Regions from separate parts of the Pseudomonas sp. 14P5.3.2 genome, predicted to be linked through region 3. Evidence: predicted binding sites of a transcription regulator. Region 3 holds the regulator's gene; each other region holds the start of a gene.
What was found. The regulator FliA, encoded in region 3, starts transcription of late flagellar genes. The targets are predictions, from matches to a motif close to CTAAAGTTTNNNNNNNNNNNGCCGNTAA.
Positions count from the first base shown of each region.

Region 1: the regulator FliA is predicted to act here: its motif matches at 2,799-2,826, upstream of motA (flagellar motor stator protein MotA).
Region 2: the regulator FliA is predicted to act here: its motif matches at 5,590-5,617, upstream of AC27VU_RS23855 (methyl-accepting chemotaxis protein).

Region 1 covers NZ_JBYOKU010000033.1:45,682-53,287, forward strand. The annotation lists gene AC27VU_RS22720 (caspase family protein) at 1-255, shown strand, start outside; gene AC27VU_RS22725 (toll/interleukin-1 receptor domain-containing protein) at 255-746, shown strand; gene motB (flagellar motor protein MotB) at 799-1,875, opposite strand; gene motA (flagellar motor stator protein MotA) at 1,879-2,730, opposite strand; gene AC27VU_RS22740 (HDOD domain-containing protein) at 2,897-4,435, shown strand; gene rhdA (thiosulfate sulfurtransferase) at 4,478-5,311, shown strand; gene asd (archaetidylserine decarboxylase) at 5,311-6,171, shown strand; gene AC27VU_RS22755 (lectin OAA family protein) at 6,232-6,633, opposite strand; gene AC27VU_RS22760 (molecular chaperone) at 6,854-7,606, shown strand, end outside.
Region 2 covers NZ_JBYOKU010000037.1:15,833-23,438, reverse strand. The annotation lists gene AC27VU_RS23880 (helix-turn-helix domain-containing protein) at 1-476, shown strand, start outside; gene AC27VU_RS23875 (sterol desaturase family protein) at 478-1,356, opposite strand; gene AC27VU_RS23870 (PepSY domain-containing protein) at 1,521-1,826, shown strand; gene AC27VU_RS23865 (GAF domain-containing sensor histidine kinase) at 1,987-3,162, shown strand; gene AC27VU_RS23860 (hypothetical protein) at 3,296-3,742, opposite strand; gene AC27VU_RS23855 (methyl-accepting chemotaxis protein) at 3,853-5,475, opposite strand; gene AC27VU_RS23850 (transporter) at 5,888-6,910, shown strand; partial or broken gene AC27VU_RS23845 (metal ABC transporter ATP-binding protein) at 6,943-7,032, shown strand; gene AC27VU_RS23840 (inorganic phosphate transporter) at 7,160-7,606, shown strand, end outside.
Region 3 covers NZ_JBYOKU010000021.1:79,147-86,752, forward strand. The annotation lists gene flhA (flagellar biosynthesis protein FlhA) at 1-1,024, shown strand, start outside; gene flhF (flagellar biosynthesis GTPase FlhF) at 1,036-2,376, shown strand; gene fleN (flagellar synthesis regulator FleN) at 2,490-3,320, shown strand; gene fliA (RNA polymerase sigma factor FliA) at 3,317-4,057, shown strand; gene AC27VU_RS17990 (chemotaxis response regulator CheY) at 4,224-4,595, shown strand; gene AC27VU_RS17995 (protein phosphatase CheZ) at 4,614-5,402, shown strand; gene AC27VU_RS18000 (chemotaxis protein CheA) at 5,438-7,606, shown strand, end outside.

The DNA of each region.
Region 1 (7,606 bases), on a different contig from region 3:
CTGCGCAAACTGCCGGAATGGTTCGCCGAAGCCGAATCGACGTTCCGCCTCGCCCCCAGCTACGAACCCACCGAAGCAACTTTCGACCCGGAGCACGGCGAGGTCTTCGCCCAACTGCAAAAGTGCAACCGCCACAGCCTGATCGAACCGGTCGACGCCGAACACATGTATTACGCGGCCATTCACTCCACTGGCTGCCGTCTCACGGCGCTCGGCGCCTATTACCGCGAACTCGCCATAAAAGGACACTTCTGATGCCCGTATTCATCAGCTACCGCCACATGGATCGCCCGCAGGCCATGGCGATCAATGCCCAATTGATGCAGGCCAACATCAAGACCTACCTCGACGTGCTCGACCCGGAATCGCAGACCACCGACGACATCACCGGGGTCATCACGCGCAACATCACCGAATGCACGCACCTGCTGGCGGTGGTGTCGGAGAAAACCGCGTTGTCGTGGTGGGTGCCGTTCGAAATCGGCGAAGCGACGATCAGCAACCGGCGGATCTGCTCGTTCCGCACCGGGCCGGCGCAACTGCCGGAGTATCTGGACAAGTGGCCGAAGCTGAGCACGCCCACGGATGTCGATTTCTTCATCGAGGCCTATCGCAGCGAAGGCACGATCAAACGCTCGATGACGCTCGACTCGGTGACCGGCAATCAATCGACGCGCAGTGCGAACAAGATCAATGCCGAGATGTTCCATGAGGGGCTGAAGAACCGGATTCGTCGCGGGTTCTGAGGTCAATCGACAGCCACAAAAAAGCCGACATCGCTGTCGGCTTTTTTGTCGGTCACTGCTTCGGCGCGGGCGCCGGTGCGGCGGCTGGTGGAGCCGCCGGCGCTGGTGCCACAGTCCCCGGCACTGCCGGTTTTGGTGCGGCGTCGTCGAACAGGTTCAGGCGTTCACGCAACTCGTGCGCCGGCACTGGTTGCTGATCCGCCGGCAGCGCGTTCGGATCGACCGGCGCTGCCGGAGCGGCGCCGTTCTGGCCTTCGGCGGCGGGCTTGGCCGGTTCGGCACCTTGCGAGCCTTCGATGGCGGCCTGGGCCTTCTTGGTCAGGACCACGATGTCGATGCGGCGGTTGACCGGGTTGAACGGATCTTCCTTGTCGAACAGCGCCGACGAGGCATAACCCACCACCCGCGCCACTTGCCCGTCCGGATAGCTGCCGGCAACCAGTGCACGCCGCGCGGCGTTGGCACGGTTGGCCGAGAGTTCCCAGTTGCCGAAATCGCCGGTGCCGGTATACGGCTTGGCGTCGGTATGGCCACTGATGCTGATCTTGTTCGGCACCGCTTTGATGGTGTCGGCCATGGCCAGCAGGATGTCTTCGAAGTACGGTTTCAGGCGTGCGGAACCTGAGTCGAACATCGGCCGGTTCTCGGCGTCCATGATCTGGATGCGCAAGCCGTTCGGGGTGATCTCGAACAGGATCTGGTCCTTGAACTTCTGCAGTTGCGGGTTCTCGTTGACCTTGTTCTGCAGTTCTTGCAGCAACAGTTCCAGGCGCTCTTTCTCGACCTGCTCGGCCATGCCTTCGACCTGCTCGGTGTCGACCGTGACCTTGTCCGGTTGCGGCTGCGACTTCACTTCAGGGTTGAGGGTGTTTTCCGGCGCCAGGGTCGGCGTGCCGCCCAGATCGATGATGTACGGCGTACCGCTTTCGGAGAAGCCGACCGGATCCTTGAAGTAACCGGCGATGGCGATCTTCTGCTCAGGCGTTGCGGTGGACAGCAGCCACAACACCAGGAAGAACGCCATCATCGCCGTGGCGAAGTCGGCGAAGGCGATTTTCCACGCCCCGCCGTGGTGCCCACCGGCTATGCGCTTGACGCGCTTGATGATTATCGGCTGATTATTTTCCATGGCTTAACGACCGCGAACGGCTTGTTCCAGCTCGGCAAAGCTTGGACGGTGCGCCGGGTACAGAACCTTGCGCCCGAACTCCACGGCCAGCGATGGCGGCATGCCGGAAGCCGACGCCACCAGCGAGGCCTTGATGGCTTCGTAGACGTTCAGTTCTTCCTTGGCATCGTGCGCCAGGGAGTGCGCCAACGGCCCGAAGAAACCGTAGGCCGCGAGAATACCGAAGAAGGTACCGACCAGTGCCGCACCCACGTGCAGGCCGATGGATTTCTGATCGCCCTCACCCAGCGAAGCCATGGTCACCACGATACCCAGTACCGCCGCGACGATACCGAAACCGGGCATGGCGTCAGCGATACCGTTCACCGCATGGGACGGGTGCTCGAGGTCTTCCTTGAGGCTGTAGAGCTCCATGTCGAACAGGCCTTCCAACTCATGCGGAGCCATGTTGCCGGAGGACATGATGCGCAGGTAATCGCAGATGAACGCGGTCATGCGCTCGTCTTTGAGCACGGCCGGGTACTTGGCGAAGATCGGGCTCGCGGCAGCGTCTTCGATGTCGCCTTCGATGGCCATCATGCCTTCGCGGCGGCTCTTGTTGAGGATCTCGTAGATCAGGCCGAGCACTTCCAGATAGAACGTGTGGCTGAAGCGCGAACTGAACATGCTCAGGGATTTCTTGAGCACGTGCATCGTCATGTAACCGGGGTTGGCCTGCAGGAATGCACCGAGGGCCGCACCACCGATGATCATCACCTCGAAAGGCTGGATCAGGGCGGCAATTTTGCCGTGGGAGAGCACGTATCCGCCGAGCACGCTCGCGAATACGACGATGATGCCGATAATTTTAGCCATAGGTAGGAAAGTACTTACTGAGTCGGGTTCAAGGTCATATTCGGAAGTTAAAAAATCTCTTCTTCTACTTATCGGCAAAACTGCGCCAGACTATAGCCAGTTCAGGCGAAAAGCCAATTTAGCCCATGCCGGGCGCGTCTACAGTCAGTGAAGATCTCGTCCAGACATGGCTAATGAAACGAACGTCCCACATGTAAAACCGACCACGCTCGAGGGCTGGGTCAAGCTGCTCGATGGCGTGCGCCTGCCCGTGCCGCAAGAGGCTCACGACAAGGTTTGCCGGGCGATCCGCGACAACCGCAGCTCGCTGCGCGATATCGCCGACCTGATGCAGGACAGTCCCGCGCTGGCCTTGAGCATCATCCGTGAGGCCAATCGTCACACCCTCGGCACGATGACCGCACCGGCGGAAAATCTCGAGGTGGCGATCAACCGTCTGGGCCTTGCGCGTACCGAAGAATTGCTCGCGCGTCTTCCCGTCGAACCGCAGATGCAGATCCCCAAGGCGCTGCGCCAACTGCAGATGATCAGCCAGCACGCCACACAACAGGCCAACGGTTTTTTCGCCAGTCGCCTCGCGCGGCTGTGGCAGGACATTCATTGGGGCAGCCTGTTGTTTCTCTCGCCGTTATGGCCGCTGGCGCTGACGTTTCCAGAATTGCTCGAAGAGTGGGAAGTGCGAGTTATCCACAAGGGCGAATCGGCCCCGGTCGTCGAGAAGCAACTGTTTGGCGTGCGCCTGCTGAAGATCGCCGAGGCACTGGTCCAGGTCTGGCACCTGCCGATCTGGGTGCAGCAAGGCTATAAACTGCTGCTCAGCGAGCAGCGCGAACTGGTGAAAGTGCTGCGCATCGCCCGTGACAGCGAGCATCCGCTGCGCCAGCAGAATCGCCTCGACGACGATCCGACCCTGCGCCGCTGGCTCAACCAACCGGCCAACACCGTGTTGCTGGCCAACGGCCTGGCGCTGTCGGCGCAACAGGCCTGGGACAGTCCGCACAGTGAGCGCTGGCAGTACCTGACCAGCCTTTATCTGCAAATCTCGATGGACGAAGTGCAGCAGCAGTTGCACCAGCAAGCGGCCAACAGTGCGCGCCAGCATGCAATGCCCGATCTGTGGCACCCGGCCGTTTCATTATTATGGCCGTGGGGCACCCATCGGTTGCCGGCCGGGATGCTGCCGGCGGCCGCGCCGAGTGCCGAGGATCTGACTCAATGGCGCCGGCAATGCGCCGAACTGCTGGCCGAGCCGAGCCGCTTCACCAATGCCATGAGCCTGACCGTCGCCGCGCGTGATGCGCTGGTGGCCAGTGGCATGCGCCGGGTGATGATTCTGATGGCCGACCGCACGCAATCGAATCTGCGGGTGCACCGGACCTTCGGTTTGCCGAAGGAAGCCGCCGCGCTGAATTTTGTCGTTAGTCAGAGCAAAGTTCTGCAACGGTTGCTCGCGCAGCAGGCACAGGTGCGGATCAACCCCGAGAACAACGCGCAATTCTCCGCGCTGCTGCCGCAAGGCCTGCGCACGCTGTTCCGCGGCGAGCACCTGTTCCTGCGCTCGCTGGTCAATAACGGCCGGGTGATCATGATCGTCGTCGCCGACCAGGGCGGTGGGCCGTTCGCCGACATCAGCGTGCAGGCTTTCGGCAAAACCGCGCAGTGCATCGAAAAGGCCCTGCACAGCTTTAGCAGCCGTGGCCGATGAGGCTGCGCTACAATCCCCCCCTTTGTGCTCTGGAGACCTCACATGTCTGACTTCTCTGGCTTGCCGCTCGTCATCGAACCGAGCGACCTGCTCCCTCGGCTGGATGCCAGCGAACTGATTCTGGTGGACCTGACCAGTGCCGCCCGCTATACCGAGGGCCATCTGCCAGGCGCACGCTTTGTCGATCCGAAGCGCACCCAGCTCGGCCAGCCGCCGGCGCCGGGATTGCTGCCAGCCAAGGCCGATCTGGAAGCCCTGTTCGGTGAACTGGGCCATCGCCAGGACGCGGTCTACGTGGTCTATGACGACGAAGGCGGTGGCTGGGCCGGACGCTTCATCTGGTTGCTCGACGTGATCGGCCACGACAAGTACCACTACCTCGACGGCGGTCTGCCGGCGTGGCTGGAAGCGGGTATGCCGATGTCGATCCAGGTTCCGCCTGCGGTGGGCGGCCCGGTGGCGCTGACCCTGCACGACGAGCCGACGGCCACCCGCGAATACCTGCAAAGCCGGCTCGGCGCCGCCGATCTGGCGATCTGGGATGCGCGCGGACCGCTGGAGTTTTCGGGCGAGAAGGTGCTGGCTGCCAAGGGCGGACACATTCCCGGCGCGGTCAACTTCGAGTGGACCGCCGGCATGGACAAGGCGCGTCAGTTGCGGATTCGCACGGATATGCCGCAGATCCTCGATGACCTCGGGATCACCAAGGACAAAGAAATCATTACTCACTGCCAGACCCATCACCGGTCGGGCTTCACTTATCTGGTGGCCAAATCCCTCGGTTATCCGCGGGTCAAGGGCTACGCCGGTTCCTGGGGCGAATGGGGCAACCACCCTGATACGCCTGTCGAGATTCAAGGTTCTAAGGACAACTAATGAAAGAGCGTCTGTTTATCCTCAGCCAGTACCTGCTGCCTCATCACTTGCTGTCGCGCCTGGCCGGCTGCGTTGCCGAGTGCCGCGTGCGCTGGTTCAAGAATGCCTTCACCCAGTGGTTCGCCAAGCGTTATCAAGTGGACATGTCGCAAACACTGGTTGAAGACCTGACCGCCTACGAGCACTTCAACGCGTTCTTCACCCGTGCCCTGAAGGACGGCGCGCGGCCACTGGACCAGACTCCGGGCGCAATCCTCAGCCCGGCCGACGGTGCAGTCAGCCAGCTCGGCCCGATCGAACACGGTCGCGTGTTCCAGGCCAAGGGCCACAGCTTCAGCGTGCTGGAACTGCTCGGCGGTGACGCCGCCAATGCCGCGCCATTCATGGGCGGCGACTTCGCCACCATTTACCTGTCGCCGAAGGACTACCACCGCGTGCACATGCCGCTGGCCGGCACTCTGCGCGAAATGGTCTACATCCCGGGCCGGATCTTCTCGGTCAACCAGACCACTGCCGAAAACGTCCCGGAACTGTTCGCCCGCAACGAGCGCGTGGCGTGCATCTTCGACACCGAGCGCGGGCCGATGGCCGTGGTACTGGTCGGCGCGATGATCGTCGCTTCGATCGAAACCGTATGGGCCGGTCTGGTCACCCCACCGAAGCGCGAACTGAAAACCTTCCGCTACGACGAAGCTGCCCGTGCGCCGATTCATCTGGAAAAAGGCGCGGAACTGGGGCGTTTCAAACTGGGTTCGACGGCGATCGTGCTGTTCGGCCCGGATCAAGTGAAGTGGACTGAAGAACTGGTGGCGGGTTCGCCAGTGCAGATGGGCCAGGCCCTGGCCCTGCCGACTGCCTGAGCCGGCTGATCCGCCCTTTCACACGTCTGTGAAGGGGCGGACACGACCTGGGAGGCGCCGTTACTCTATCTGCCCACGGAAGCCGATCGGCCCTTCGTTGGCGTAGGTATTGGTGCCACTGAGGTTTTTCCCTCCATCGCTGGAAGTGACGCTCAACGCGACCACGTCCTGATTGTCCCGACCACCGATCACCCACTTGCCGCCCGGATGCCATGGGGCATCATTGCCACCCCACTGGTTCTCGACGTTGTATTGATTCTGACCGGTGCGCTGCGCCTTGAAGCCAATCGGGCCTTCGCCGGCGTAAGTCATGGTGCCGGTGAAGCTTTTGCCGCCATCGCTCGACTTGATCTCGATGGCGACGACTTTCTGGTTGTCCCGCCCGCCCAACACCCAGGTTCCACCCGGATGCCACGGTGCCGAACTGCCGCCCCATTGATTTGCCACTGCATATTTAGACATGAACCTCATCTCCTTGAAGTTTCGGGAGACCTGCCCGAGGTTGACGGCAGGCCGTGCAACCGTGCGTTTCCGATCGCACGCCTGAGAGCCTAGTAGGGCTTGTCGAATGGCATCCGGCCAGCAGACCAGCGGTCAAAAAGCCTGCCGCCATCCGGCGAAACGGATCACAGCTGCTAGAGTTCTCGGAGTTGCCTATTTCGCCGCTGGAGCCCGTCACGGCATGAGTGAGTCACGCCCCCAACCCTCCCTGCGCGCCCCGATCCCGACGCAAACGCGCCTGTCGTTCTGCGAAGCCACCCCGCGCGACCTCAAGCGCTGGATCGCCGGCCTGCCCAAGGCCAACATCGGCGAAACCGCTCGCCAGTTGTACCAGGGCCTGGGCGAACTCAACCAATTGCTTACCCCCAGCGACAATCGCCTGCACCTCCTGGAGCTGCTGCGCCCCGAGGTGTATTTCGTTTGTCAGCATCTGGAGCGGCACTTCCTGCTTCAGGCGATCATGCTCGATGACCGTTCGCGCAAGATCAGCAATCTGTGCCAGGCGCTGCAAAGTCAGCTGGCCATCGGCTACAAGCAGATCGTTCTGCGCATTGCGCCTAAGTACACCAAGGATCGTGCGGCGCTGGTCAGTCAGGCCCTGCAACGGGCAGCACATGCACTCAAGGGGCAACTGCTGCGCGCGACGCAGCTGTATAGCCCGCCGCCGGAGCATCTGTGGATCGAGCTGCATCAGCTGTATCGCTGCGCCTGCGCATTGCAGTTGCATCAGCGCCAGGTGCCTGACGATCTGGCGAGCCTGAGCAGCGAACTGAGCCTGGAACAGACCTATATCGCCGCGTTGCTGCTGGGCAGCGCCCGTTGCAATCAATTGCGTCAGAACCAGATCGCCCGACTGGCCGAAGTGCTGGAACCGTGGAGCGCCCTGCTCAAGCTGCATCCCGGCAGGCCGGACGATGGACTGTTCGCCATCAGC
Region 2 (7,606 bases), on a different contig from region 3:
TCGACGCGCCGGATCCGCTGTTTACCGTTTACGCCGAACCGCTGCTGTTTGATGCGCAGACGCTTGTCGATCGACTGTCTGCCGCCGAACTGTCGCTGCCCGCACTTGATCGCGCGATACGCCAATGTCCGCGCCGATCGCTGAGCGATCCACGCATCGAACGCGCACTGGCTGCCATCGATGCTTCGCTGATCGACAAAGTCGCGGCGCGCGCCGTGGCTGACGCCGCACATGTGTCGCTGAGTCAGTTGCAGCGGCTGTTCGTCAGTCAGGTCGGTCTGCCGGTGCGCCGACTGGTGCTGTGGCGCCGCTTGCGCCTGGCGATGGCGGCGATTCTGCTGGGCAGCCCGGTGACCGCTGCGGCACATTCGGCGGGGTTTGCCGATTCGGCGCACTTCTCGCGCAGCGTGAAAAAACTCTTCGGCGTCACCGCGTGTCAAGCGTTGCGGCGTATCGACTTGCAGCTGCTGGACTGACTCAACGGCGCAACGCTGGCGGCACCACTGGCTCGCGACTCAACGTGACCGTCGCGAACGGATCAAGCAATTGCGCGGCGTAGTCACGGGGAAAATCCGGGCGGCTGCCAATTCCCAGATCACCCTGGCGGATCTGATAGTCCGGGGTGTAGAAACCGGTGCCCAACAGCCAGTCCCACAGCGTAAAAAACAGCCCGAAATTGACGTCCCCGGCCCGCCCGTACTTCATGTGATGAAAGCGGTGCAGCGGCGCCCAGGCGAAAATCCAGCGCAGTGGCCCCATGCGGATATCGACATTCGAGTGCTGCAAGAGCAGTTGAATGGCAACGGCAAACGCCAGTAACGCCGCGACCTGCGAGGGAATGCCCAGCACCAGCAACGGTAGCAGCCCCGACGTCGCTTCCAGCAGTTGATGCAGCGGATGTTTCATCAAACCGTTGAAACCATACAGTCGCTCGACACTGTGATGCACCGCGTGCAGCCGCCATAGCCACGCCACGCGATGGCTGGCGTAATGCATCAGGCTGATCCCGGCGTCGGCAATGAATATCGCCAGCGCCAGCTGCAGCCATAACGGCCACTCCCGCGGCCATGCGCCGTCAATCGCAAAAAGCGTTACCAGGCCCGGCAATGCCAGCAGGCCCAGTGCATTCAGTGCTTCGTTGACTAATGCGTGCAGGATGTCGCGGCGCCGGTCACCGGCCGGATGGTTCCAGCCCGGCTCATAGGGCAGCGACCATTCGGCAACAAACGAAACGAGCAGCGCGCTGACAAACAGCGGCAACAAGCACAACGTCGACACCTCCGACACCCAAACTCCGAACCCGATGAATCCGCCCCAGAACACTGGCGCGTACAACCCGGCAACCCTGCGTTTCATGTGCACCTCCGTTGATCGAAGGCACAGCATGCGAGCGCGCGGCGAACGGCAATTGAACAAACGACGCAATCGAACAAGGCCAATTAAGGGTGAATTAAGTTGCGCTGGTTAGTCTGGCCCCACTGAAACAGATCAACCCCATTCGATACCCAAGGAACGAAACGATGAAAACTTTGACTGCCCTGTTCACCGCCGCTGCTCTGACCCTGACCGCTGGCCTGGCCCAGGCTGATGTGCGCGTCGACCAGATCCCGCAACTGGTGAAGGAAGGCAAGATCAAGTCGCTGGAGTCGATGAACGCCGAAGCGCTGAAACTGCACCCGGGTGCGACCATCACCGACACCGACCTGGATAACCACTTCAACGGTTACGAATACGAAGTCGAGCTGAAAACCGCCGATGGCAAAGAGTTTGACGTCGACTTCGATGCCACCACCGGCAAGGTTCTGAGCAACAAGCAAGACACCTGATACACCGCCACCCGAAAGCCGCACGATCACCGATCGTGCGGCTTTTTTGCGTCCGTTTGCCGGCAAATCACGCGGATGCAGCCTGAAGGGATGCCAAAACCGCCATCAGACCGCTAGTATGGCCCCCAATCAATCAACCAACGCAGCCGGGAACGATGGCATGGGGCAGAGCAAAGCAACAGACATCGCCACCATCGGGCGGATTAGCGCGGTGCCGGCCATCCTTCAGGTGATCCGCGAACTGACCGGGATGCGTTTTGCCGCCGTGGCGCGGGTCACCGAGGACTCGTGGACCACGTGTGCGGTGCTCGATCAACTGGAATTCGGCCTGCAAGTCGGCGGCGAACTGGATGTGGTCACCACCCTGTGCCACGAGATCCGCCAGTCACATGTCTCGGTGGTGATCGACAAAGCCAGCGAAGACCCGCTTTACCGTGATCACCACACCCCGCGCCTGTACAAATTCGAGAGCTATATTTCGGTGCCGGTGTTCCGCACTGACGGACGGTTCTTCGGCACCATCTGCGCCCTCGATCCGATCCCGGCGCAGCTCAGGTCCAGCACCATCCAGAGCACCATGGAGTCTTTCGCGCGGATGCTCGCGTTGCAGATCGAAGCAGAAGAAAACGCGCAACGCACCGAAACAGCGCTGTTGCAGGAGCGCGAAACCGCCGAGCTGCGAGAACAGTTCATCGCCGTGCTCGGCCATGACTTGCGCAACCCGTTGTTCGCCATCAGCGCCGGCGCCGAAATGCTTCTGCGCAAGCACCCGGATCCGGCCATCGAGGTGCGGGTGCGTAATATCCTCGGCAGTGCGCAACGGGCGACGCGGCTGGTGGATGACGTACTCGACTTTGCTCGCGGACGATTGGGCAAAGGCATTCCGGTGGATATCCAGCCCTGCACGGACCTGACCGAAGCGGTGCAGCAGGTGGTGACGGAGATCCGCAACGTGCATCCCGGACGTACGATCAGTGCGTCCATTGGCGACTTGCAGGGTGTGCGCTGCGACCGTGGACGGATTGCCCAGCTGCTGTCGAATCTGCTGGCCAATGCCGTGGCCCATGGCGACCCGACCGGGGATATCGAAGTCATCGCTCAGGTCGAGCAAGGTGCGTTGATGCTGGCGGTGAAAAATCAGGGGCATATTCCCGATGCGGTCCTGCCGCACCTGTTCCACCCCTACTCGCGCCCTGCCGGCAGCGCGCCCCAGGCCGGCCTCGGGCTGGGTCTGTACATCGCCAGCCAGATCGCCCAGTCCCACGGCGGGCGCTTGCATGTCGCGTCCACCGCCCAAAGCGGCACGCTGTTCACCTTCAGCCTGCCCACTGCCTGAAAAGCACACCTTGGATCCCTGTGGGAGCGAGCTTGCTCGCGAAGCTGTTGTGTCTGCCACACATGAGGCGACTGGCACACCGCTTTCGCGAGCAAGCTCGCTCCCACATTGGTTCTGCAGTGGTTCGCAGTTGTCAGGCCGACGTGCTGACCAGCGAACCCGAGCTGCTCGACCCGGAATCCTGCAACGCCTGCAACAACGCCGCCGTCGCGGTCTGCAACGACGCCGAGGTGCTGGAGATTTGCGACTCGGCGGAGGCCACGTCGGCAGCCTTGGCATCAGCGTCTTCCTGCTTGGCCTGAGCCGCTTGCAGCGCCTGCTGCTGTTCCTGCAATTGCTTTTGCAGCTCGGCGATCTGCTTGCGCAGTTCTTTCACCGAATCCGACTCACCGCTGCTGTCGGAACTGCTGTCGCCCGCCGGAGCCGCGCCCCCGCCGGCCGCCACTTTGCTGGTATCGGCACTGACGCCCGCGCTGCTGGTTGCACTGGTTGAGGTGTCGTCACTGGCGTCGCTGATCTTGGTTTTGCTGGTGGCGGTGGTGACGGTCTGATTGATTGAAACAGAGGTGATGCTGACCATGGGATGGCTCCAATGCCGGTTATAGATAACCGGCCATCGGCGGCAGTCGCACGGATTTGAGATCGACTGTGTACCGACTCGGTAACCGAACCGGTACACGTCGGCTGACGTCAGGCGCTCAGGCGCGCGGTGACTTCATTGAGTTGCCCGGACAGGCCATGCAGGTTCTGGCTGGCGCTTTCGGTGCGCTGCACGCTGTTGAGGTTGGTGCTGGCGATCGAGGTGATCTCGGTCAGGTTGCGCGAGATGTCTTCGGCCACCGAGGTTTGCTCTTCGGCAGCAGTGGCAATCTGGCGGTTCATGTCGCGGATCGCTTCCACGGCGTGGGTGATGCGCTCCAGCATGGCGCCGGCCTGGGTCACTTGCTCGACACTTTCGTCGCTGCGCGTCTGACCGCTTTCGATCGCTTGCGCCGCGTCCACGGCACCGGTCTGCACGTTCTGAATGATCTGGTTGATCTCGATGATCGACTCCGCCGTACGCTGCGCCAGGTTGCGCACCTCGTCGGCGACCACCGCAAAACCACGCCCGGCCTCGCCGGCCCGTGCCGCTTCAATCGCTGCGTTGAGCGCGAGCAGGTTGGTCTGTTCGGCGATGCCGCGAATCACTTCCAGCACCTTGCCGATGCGCCCGCTGTCGGCTTCCAGACGACGGATCACCTCTGCGGTGTTGGCGATTTCGCCACGCATCCGGGTGATGCTGTGGATGGTGCTCTGCATGACCTTTTCACCCTGCTGGGCGGACTGGTCGGCATCGTCGGCAGCCCGCGCCGCATCGGCGGCATGCCGGGCCACTTCCTGGGCGGTGGCGGACATTTCGTTCATTGCCGTGGCCACCTGATCGGTGCGGTTGAACTGCTCGTTGGTACCGCCGGCCATGGTTGTAGCGATGGCGTTCAGCTCGCCGCTGGCGCTGTCCAGATCACTGGCGCTGCGTTGCAGTTGGGTGAAGGTTTCGGCGAGAAAATCACGCAGGGTATTCGCCGCAGCGGCAAGGTTGCCCAACTCGTCCTGACGGTCGTTGGCGACGCGTTCGGCGAGGCGCCCACGGCTCAATTGGGTGACGTAATCGATCAGCTTGCGGATCGGGTCGATCAGGTTGCGGTTGACCAGCCACAGGCTCAGCAAACCGATCAGCAGACCGGAACCGAGCATCACCAGAATCCCCAGCAACACAGTACGGTCGGCGCTTTCGCTGATGCTGGCCGACAACACATCACCCTGCTTGCGCAACTCGGCCACCAGTTCGCTCATCTGATCGCTGGTGGCGCGGTCCACGCCTTTGACGGCGCTGTCGCCAGCCGTTGGATCGCCACCGGCAGCGACGTAGGCATCGCGGCCTTTCTGGTAGGCGCTGCCGAGTTGGCGGTGCTCTTCACGCAGACGTTCGATGCGGGTTTTCAGCGCCGGCTCAAGGCCTTTCTGGCCGGCCAGTTCACCGAGAATGTTCTGCACATCGCGCTGACGATCTTCGAACTGGCCCCAGTACTTGGCCAGGTCCGCCGGTTGCTTGCCGCGCAGCAAGACGTTTTTCCATTCCTGCACCTGCACCTTGAATTGCAGGTTGGCCTCGTCGATCAGTTGCGAGGTGTGCAACGGGCCGGCGATCAACTGGCTGTAGTTCTGCACGCCGTTGGACAGGAAGTGAAAGCAGGCCAGTGCGATCAACAGCATCGCCAGCAGGCTGCCGCTCAGCAGGGCGAGAATTTGTGCTCTCAGGGATTTTTGCAGCATCGCGAGATACTCAGGACAGGGATGAGGCACGCCCGGTAAGGCGTGGAATTTTGCCGGACATCCGTGTCGGCGAGCCTTGGCTCATGGCCAAGCGCGCGCAACGTAACCTAAGCGTGATCGGCGTACCAGAGCGCTTCTTGAAGAAAATCCGACCATTGGTAGGTGAATTAAGAGACTGTGATCGACCATGGCACAGGGTGGGAGCGGGCTTGCTCGCGAAAGCGGCGTGTCATCCACATCATCACTCAATGATCATCCGCATTCGGGAGCAAGCCCCCTCCCACAGGATTGCCGGTAATGATCACGATCACTGTCATTTTGCAGTCACACAAGCGTCATGCGTGATTGCGATGATGCGGCTCAGTGAACCTGCCATTCCGCGACCGACACCCCCTCCTCGCAGCGAGCCTCCATGAATCACAGCCTCGATATCAGTCATCGCGATCCTGATTTGTTCGGTTTGCTTTACGGCTTCCGTTTTCGTCCCGGTGAACGTGGCCGCGAAGTCGACTCAGCGACCGCCCTGCGTTGTCTGCAAGACGACAGCGACAGTGATGAATTCCTCTGGCTGCACCTGAACCTGGCGCACGCCGCGTGCGAGCGCTGGATGAAAAGTCATCTGCAATTGCCCGAAGAGTTTTTCGAGGCGCTGCACGAAGGTTCGCGTTCGACACGCATTGAGCACGTCGACTCGGCGTTATTGGCAGTGGTCAACGACGTGGTGTTCAACCTCAGCAGCATGGTTTCCTCGGACGTGTCGACGCTGTGGGTTTGCGTGCGCAGCAAACTGATCGTCAGCGCACGCCTGCAACCGCTGCACTCGGTGGACAAATTGCGTTCGTCGGTGAAGGCCGGCGAATGCTTTCGCTCGCCGTCGGAACTGCTGGTGCACTTGTTGCGCGATCAGGGCGAAGTGCTGACGCAGATCGTGCGCAAGACCAGCATGAGCGTCGATCAGGTCGAGGACGAATTGCTCTCCTCACGCCTGTCGACCAACCGCGCCGAACTCGGCGCCAATCGTCGGGTGCTGGTGCGCCTGCAACGGCTGCTGGCGCTGGAGCCGGGTTCGCTGCTGCGCCTGCTCAACCGTCCGCCGCCGTGGCTGCAGAAGGAGGACGTCAAGGAGCTGCGCAAATCCACCGAGGAGTTCGCGCTGATCATCAACGACCTCACCGCCCTCGGCGAGCGCATCAAACTGCTCCAGGAAGAAATCGCCGCCAACCTCAACGAACAGAGCAACCGCACCCTGTTCACCCTGACCGTGGTCACGGTGCTGGCGCTGCCGATCAACATCATCGCCGGTTTCTTCGGGATGAACGTGGGGGGCGTGCCGCTGGCAGGTGATCCGGAGGGGTTCTGGATTCTGGTGGCGCTGGTGGTGACGTTTACCGCGATTGCCGGGCGTTGGGCGTTTCGCAAACGTGGGGATTACTAACCACCAAACTTGATGTCCAGCACAGTTCCCCTGTGGGAGCGAGCTTGCTCGCGAAAACGGAATATCAGGCACCATCATTGTTGAATGACACACCGCTTTCGCGAGCAAGCTCGCTCCCACAGGGATCTGCTTCAGCCTTCAGATCAGTGGTGGAGCTAAAAACCCAAACACTGACCTGCCGCAGTCTCTCTGTAATATTTAGCAACGATCATGACCGACACTCCTTCCCTCGCTCAGGATTGTCCGCTCATGGCTACTCCCTCCCTGACCGCCGCCCGCCCCACGTCCGCCCACGGCGGCCGGCCGGCACTTGATAAAAAACCCGGGCCGTTCACTTACGTGGTGTTCTTCGCGGTGCTCGCCATGGGGATGCTGTTCACCGCTTACAGCCTGATGCACGACATGCATGAGCTGGGCACCACCGTCACCACCTGGACCCCGTTTCTGCTGCTCGGCGTGGCGCTGCTGATTGCGCTGGGCTTTGAGTTCGTCAACGGTTTCCACGACACCGCCAACGCGGTCGCGACAGTGATTTACACCCACTCGCTGCCGCCAAATGTGGCGGTGGTCTGGTCGGGGTTCTTCAATTTCCTCGGGGTGCTGTTGTCCAGCGGCGCGGTGGCGTTCGGCATCATCGCCCTGCTGCCGGTGGAGCTGATTCTGCAGGTCGGTTCGTCCGCCGGTTTCGCGATGATC
Region 3 (7,606 bases):
CGACATGATCGGTCTGGAAGTCGGCTATCGCCTGATCCCGCTGGTGGATCGCAATCAGGGTGGTCAGTTGCTGGCGCGGATCAAGGGCGTGCGCAAGAAGCTCTCGCAGGATCTGGGCTTCCTGATGCCGACGGTGCATATTCGCGACAACCTCGATCTGGCGCCGAGCGCCTATCGCCTGACCCTGATGGGGGTGATCCTCGCCGAAGCCGAGATCTACCCGGATCGCGAACTGGCGATCAACCCGGGGCAGGTCTACGGCACGCTCAACGGCATTACCGCCAAAGATCCGGCTTTTGGTCTGGAGGCGGTGTGGATTGAAGTCAGCCAGCGTGCGCAGGCGCAATCGCTCGGTTACACCGTGGTCGACGCCAGTACCGTGGTCGCGACGCACTTGAACCAGATTCTGTACAAGCACTCCAGCGAGCTGATCGGCCACGAAGAAGTGCAGCAACTCATGCAATTGCTGGCCAAAAGCTCGCCGAAACTGGCTGAAGAGCTGGTACCGGGGGTGGTGTCGCTGTCGCAGTTGCTCAAAGTGCTGCAGGCGCTCCTGGCCGAACATGTGCCGGTGCGCGATATCCGCAGCATTGCCGAAGCCATCGCCAACAACGCCGCCAAGAGTCAAGATACCGCCGCTTTGGTGGCCGCAGTACGCGTCGGGGTATCCCGCGCCATCGTCCAAAGCATTGTAGGCACTGACTCCGAGCTGCCTGTGATCACCTTGGAACCAAGGTTGGAACAAATATTGCTCAATAGTCTGCAGAAGGCAGGACAAGGCTCTGAAGAGGGCGTTCTGCTGGAGCCAAGCATGGCCGAGAAGCTGCAGCGTTCGCTCATCGAAGCGGCGCAGCGCCAGGAAATGCAAGGTCAACCGGTGATCCTGTTGGTAGCAGGCCCGATACGCGCGATGCTTTCGCGTTTCGGCCGCCTCGCAGTCCCAGGGCTGCACGTGCTGGCCTACCAGGAAATTCCGGACAACAAGCAAGTGACCATCGTTGCGACAGTAGGGCCCAACGGCTGAGGTAGTGGTTTATGCAAGTTAAGCGTTTTTTCGCCGCCGATATGCGTCAGGCCATGAAGCTGGTTCGTGATGAGCTGGGCGCTGATGCCGCCATCATTGGCAACCGCCGCATTGCCGGCGGCGTCGAGCTGACGGCGGCGCTGGATTACAAATTGTCGGCGCTGGCGCCACGGGTTCCGAACATGGAACTCGAGGACGAGCTGCGCAAGACCCAGTCGCGCATCGTTACCGCCCAGGCCGAACTGAGCCTGCGTGGCGAAGCCGACGGCAACACCAATCGCCAGTTGTTCGCCGGGCTGCCGTTGACGGCAGGCCTGCCGCTGACCGCTGCCGAACCGTTGAGCGAACCGACTTACGCCGCCCCGGCGCGTCCGGCGCCGGCGCCTGCCCAGTCGTCCGCCGGCATCGATCCGCGTGCGCTGGATTCGATGCGTTTCGAATTGAACAGTCTGCGTGAGCTGATGGAAGTGCAGCTCGGCACCCTGGCCTGGAATCAGCTGCAAGGCAGCCGTCCGGCACAAGCCAATCTGTATCGCCGTCTGCAACGTATCGGTCTGTCCGGACCGTTGTCGCGCGACCTGTTGGCGATGATCACCGACATCGAAGAACCGCGTCAGGCCTGGCGCATGCTGCTCGCGCACCTGGCGCGAATGATTGCCGTGCCAGAAGTCGAGCCGCTGGAAGAGGGCGGGGTGATTGCCATGGTCGGCCCGGCCGGCATGGGCAAGACCACCACCCTGGCCAAACTCGCGGCGCGTTACGTGCTCAAGTACGGCGCGCAGAATGTCGCGCTGGTCAGCATGGACAGTTTCCGTATCGGCGCCCAGGAACAACTCAAGACCCTGGGGCGGATTCTCAATGTGCCGGTTACGCACGTCGATCCGGGCCAGTCGCTGGTGCAGGCACTCGACCCGCTGCTGCGCAAACGCGTGGTGCTGATCGATACCGCCGGCCTGCAGGCCAGCGATCCGGCACTGCGCATGCAGCTGGAAAGTCTGGCCGGGCGTGGCATCCGTTCAAAAAATTATCTGGTGCTGGCAACCACCAGCCAGAAACAGGTTCTAACCGCCGCTTATCACAGTTACAAGCGTTGCGGGCTTGCCGGCTGCATCCTGACTAAACTGGATGAGACGGCCAGCCTTGGCGAAGTGTTGAGCCTGGCGATCAGTCATGAACTGCCGGTCGCCTACCTGACCGACGGCCCACGGATTCCGGATGATCTGCATCTGCCGCGCCGTCATCAATTGGTCAGCCGCGCCGTCAGCGTGCAAATGCAGGAAGAACCCAGCGAAGAAGCCATGGCTGACATGTTCGCTGATATCTACCACAGCCCGACCAAGCAGGTTGGCTGAGGTAATGAACAGTTTTTGTACCTACATCGATGGTCTGCCATGCATTGTTCCGGTTGAGAACGCGCAGCCAGTAATGTGGCCTCCGTCTATGCAAGACAAGGTAAAGAAATAACATGGGCAGCATGCATCCCGTACAGGTGATCGCGGTGACCGGCGGCAAAGGTGGCGTCGGCAAGACTAACGTGTCAGTGAACTTGTCTCTGGCGCTGGCAGAGCTTGGCCGTCGGGTCATGCTGCTGGACGCCGATCTGGGGCTGGCGAACGTCGACGTTCTGCTGGGACTGACCCCCAAACGCACTTTGGCCGATGTCATCGAAGGCCGCTGTGAGCTGCGCGACGTGCTGTTGCAGGGCCCCGGCGGGATCCGCATCGTGCCGGCCGCTTCCGGCACCCAGAGCATGGTGCACCTGAGCCCGGCACAACACGCCGGTCTGATTCAGGCCTTCAGCGACATCGGCGACAACCTCGATGTGCTGGTGATCGACACCGCTGCGGGTATTGGTGACTCGGTAGTCAGTTTTGTCCGCGCCGCGCAGGAAGTGTTGCTGGTGGTCTGCGACGAGCCGACCTCGATCACCGACGCCTACGCGCTGATCAAACTGCTCAACCGCGACTACGGCATGAACCGCTTCCGCGTGCTGGCCAACATGGCGCAGAGCCCGCAGGAAGGGCGCAACCTGTTCGCCAAGTTGACCAAGGTCACGGATCGCTTCCTCGACGTCGCCTTACAATACGTCGGCGCGGTGCCGTACGACGAAAGCGTGCGCAAGGCAGTGCAGAAGCAGCGAGCGGTCTATGAAGCCTTCCCGCGTTCCAAGTGCGCGCTGGCGTTCAAGGCGATCGCGCAGAAGGTCGATACCTGGCCGCTGCCTGCCAACCCGCGTGGCCACCTGGAGTTTTTCGTCGAGCGCCTCGTGCAGCAAACGGCAGGGCCTGTGCTATGACCGCCAGCGGTATGAACTACTACAAGAAGTCGGCACGTGACGCGCAGTACGAGTTGATCGAGCGTTACGCGCCACTGGTCAAGCGCATTGCCTATCACCTGCTGGCGCGCTTGCCGGCGAGTGTGCAGGTTGAAGACCTGATTCAGGCCGGGATGATCGGCCTGCTCGAAGTCTCGACCAAATACGACGCCAGCAAAGGCGCCAGTTTCGAAACGTACGCGGGCATCCGGATCCGCGGCGCGATGCTCGACGAAGTACGCAAAGGGGATTGGGCACCGCGCTCGGTTCACCGCAACACCCGTATGGTCAGTGACGCAATTCGCGCAATTGAAGCTAAAACCGGCCGTGACGCTAAAGATCACGAGGTTGCGGCCGAACTCCAATTGAGTCTCGACGATTACTACGGGATTTTGAATGACACCCTGGGCAGCCGGCTGTTCAGTTTCGACGACCTGTTGCAGGACGGCGAACACGAAGGGCTGCACGAGGATGGCGCCAGTGCTCATCTTGAGCCGTCACGCGATCTGGAAGATGAACGCTTCCAGGCGGCGCTGGCGGACGCGATTGCCAATTTGCCGGAGCGTGAGCGACTGGTGTTGGCGCTGTACTACGACGAAGAGCTGAACCTCAAGGAGATCGGTGAAGTCCTTGGCGTCAGTGAATCGCGGGTCAGCCAGTTACACAGCCAGTGCGCGGCCCGTTTGCGGGGGCGTTTGGGGGAGTGGCGAGCGCGCTGAAGGCAGTGTGGGGACACTGCGAACGAGGCTGGTGCGGTGATGAACGGCACCGGTCTTGCTCTGTTGTGCTCCAGACAGTCTTCGAGTGCTGCGCCGATTGATTGAAGTGGCGCGTCCAGGTGCTGGGCGCGTTTAAGACTGCTTGGAGGTCGAATTGAACAAAGACATGAAAATCCTCATCGTTGATGACTTCTCAACGATGCGGCGGATCATCAAGAACCTGCTGCGGGATCTTGGGTTCACCAACACCGTCGAGGCCGACGATGGCACTACCGCCATTCCGGTGCTCAACAGCGGCAGCATCGACTTTCTGGTAACGGACTGGAACATGCCGGGCATGACCGGTATCGACTTGCTGCGCCACGTGCGTGCCGATGAAAAACTCAAGCATCTGCCCGTGCTGATGGTGACCGCTGAAGCCAAGCGCGAGCAAATCATCGAGGCTGCTCAGGCTGGTGTGAACGGCTATGTGGTCAAACCTTTCACGGCTCAGGCGTTGAAAGACAAAATCGAGAAGATTTTCGAACGCATCGGCTGATGAACGCGCGGGGGAGCTATGGAGCATAACGAATCTTCACAGGGCGATTTCGAGTCGACCCTGAAAAAACACGCGGTCGAACTGGTCGAAAGCCTTGAAAAAGGCAGGTTCGGCGACGCTGTGCAACTGATCCATGAGCTCAATCAGACCCGTGACCGCGGCCTGTATCAGGAAGTGGGCAAGCTCACACGCGAACTGCACAGTGCGATCGTCAACTTCCATATCGATCCGCACATGCCGCAGGCCGAGGAAGTGTCGCAAATCACCGACGCCACCGAACGCTTGGGCTATGTGGTCAAGCTGACCGAAGCCGCGGCCAACCGCACCATGGATCTGGTGGAAAGCGCCACGCCGGTGGTCAATGGCCTGGCTGAAGAAGCTCAGGCCTTGAGCACCGATTGGGGGCGCTTCATGCGTCGCGAAGTCGGGGCTGAAGAGTTCCGCGAACTGGCGCGCCGGGTCGACGGTTTTCTGTCACGCAGCAGCACGGACAACCGTGCGGTGTCGAGCAACCTGAACGACATCCTGCTGGCTCAGGATTACCAGGACCTCACCGGTCAGGTGATCAAGCGTGTGACCCAGTTGGTCACCGAAGTCGAAAGCAATTTGCTCAAACTCGTACTCATGGCCAGTCAGGTGGACCGCTTTGCGGGCATCGAACACGACCGTGCTGCGATGCTTGCAGAAAAAGATCCACAAAAACATCTCTCGCAGGGTGAAGGTCCGCAGATTCATGCCGATAAACGAGAAGACGTTGTGTCCGGTCAGGACGATGTGGACGATTTGTTATCCAGCCTTGGATTTTGAGTTTAGGTTTTTAGACCTGTAGGAGCACCCCATTAATGAGCTTCGGCGCCGATGAAGAGATCCTTCAGGATTTCCTGGTTGAGGCCGGCGAGATTCTTGAGCAACTGTCCGAGCAACTGGTCGAGCTGGAAAGCCGCCCGGATGACGCAGATCTGCTCAACGCAATTTTTCGCGGTTTCCACACTGTAAAAGGGGGCGCCGGCTTCCTTCAGCTCAATGAGCTGGTGGAGTGCTGTCACATCGCCGAAAACGTGTTCGACATCCTGCGCAAGGGTGAGCGTCGCGTTGATGCAGAACTGATGGACGTGGTGCTTGAAGCACTGGACGCGGTGAACAGCATGTTCAGCGAAGTCCGTGAACGTGCACCGATCACTGCTGCAACCCCGGAACTGCTGGCCGCGCTGGCGCGTCTGGCCGAACCGCAATCGGCGGACGAAGCCCCGGCTTCGCCAGTGGCCGAGATGATCGAAGAGCTGGTTGTCGAAGGCGATTCCGGCGACATCACCGATAACGAATTTGAACAGCTGCTGGATTCGCTGAACGCCGTCAAGGCTGAAGCCGAAGCCCCGGCCGCTGCTGCACCTGCGCCAACTGCCGATACGGCAGCGAGCGATGAAATTACCGACGCTGAATTCGAGTCGTTGCTCGATCAGTTGCACGGCAAGGGCCAGTTCGCGCCAGACGCCGTGGCACCGACAGCGGCCGCTCCGGCGGCACCGGCTGCCGGTGACAGCTCGGACATCACCGACGACGAATTCGAAGCACTGCTCGATCAGTTGCATGGCAAGGGCAATTTTGCCGTGGAAGCGCTGGAGTCGGCGATCGCCTCGGCACCGGCTGCGCCAGCCGCTCCGGTGGCTGCGGCTGCCGGCAGTGATCTGATCAGCGATCACGAATTCGAATCGCTGCTCGACGAGTTGCACGGCAAAGGCAAGTTCACCGATGTTGGCGCCGCTGCTGCTGGCACCGCGTCGACAGTCGCTGCGCCAGCTGCCAAGGCGGCTGCTGCTCCGGCCGCCGCGCCGAAAGCTGCGCCCAAGCCTGAGCCAAAAACTGAAACGCCAAAACCGGCAGCCGCTGCTGCTCCGGCCCCGGCCCGCGCCGCCGCTGCTCCGCCACCAGAAAAACCGGCCAGCGAAGCCGAAACCACTGTTCGTGTCGATACCGCGCGTCTCGACGAAATCATGAACATGGTCGGCGAACTGGTACTGGTGCGTAACCGTCTGGTGCGCCTGGGCCTCAACAGCGGCGACGAAGCCATGTCCAAGGCCGTGTCGAACCTCGACGTGGTCACGGCTGACTTGCAGACCGCAGTGATGAAGACCCGGATGCAGCCGATCAAGAAGGTCTTCGGGCGCTTCCCGCGTCTGGTTCGCGACCTCGCGCGTCAGCTGAAGAAAGAGATCAACCTGGAACTGGTGGGTGAAGAAACCGACCTCGACAAAAACCTTGTCGAGGCCCTGGCCGACCCGCTGGTCCACTTGGTGCGCAACGCGGTCGACCACGGCATCGAGTCACCGGAAGAACGTGAAGCTTCGGGCAAGGCCCGCGGCGGTCGCGTGGTGTTGGCGGCCGAGCAGGAAGGCGACCACATCCTGTTGTCGATCTCCGATGACGGCAAGGGCATGGACCCGAACGTGTTGCGTTCGATCGCGGTAAAACGCGGTGTGATGGACAAGGACGCGGCCGATCGCCTGAGTGATACCGAGTGCTACAACCTGATCTTCGCCCCGGGCTTCTCGACCAAGACCGAGATTTCCGACGTGTCCGGCCGCGGTGTCGGCATGGACGTGGTGAAGACCAAGATTTCCCAGCTCAACGGTTCGATCAACATCTACTCGACCAAGGGCCAGGGCTCGAAGATCGTCATCAAGGTGCCGCTGACGCTTGCGATCATGCCGACCCTGATGGTCATGCTCGGCAATCAGGCGTTTGCGTTCCCGTTGGTCAACGTCAACGAAATCTTCCACCTCGACCTGTCGACCACCAACGTGGTGGATGGCCAGGAAGTGGTGATCGTGCGGGACAAGGCGCTGCCATTGTTCTACCTCAAGCGCTGGCTGGTCAGCTCCGCCGCTCACGAAGAGCAGCGTGAAGGCCATGTGGTGATCCTTTCGGTGGGCACTCAGCGGATCGGCTTCGTCGTCGATCAACTGGTCGGCCAGGAAGAAGTGGTCATCAAGCCATTGGGCAAAATGCTCCAG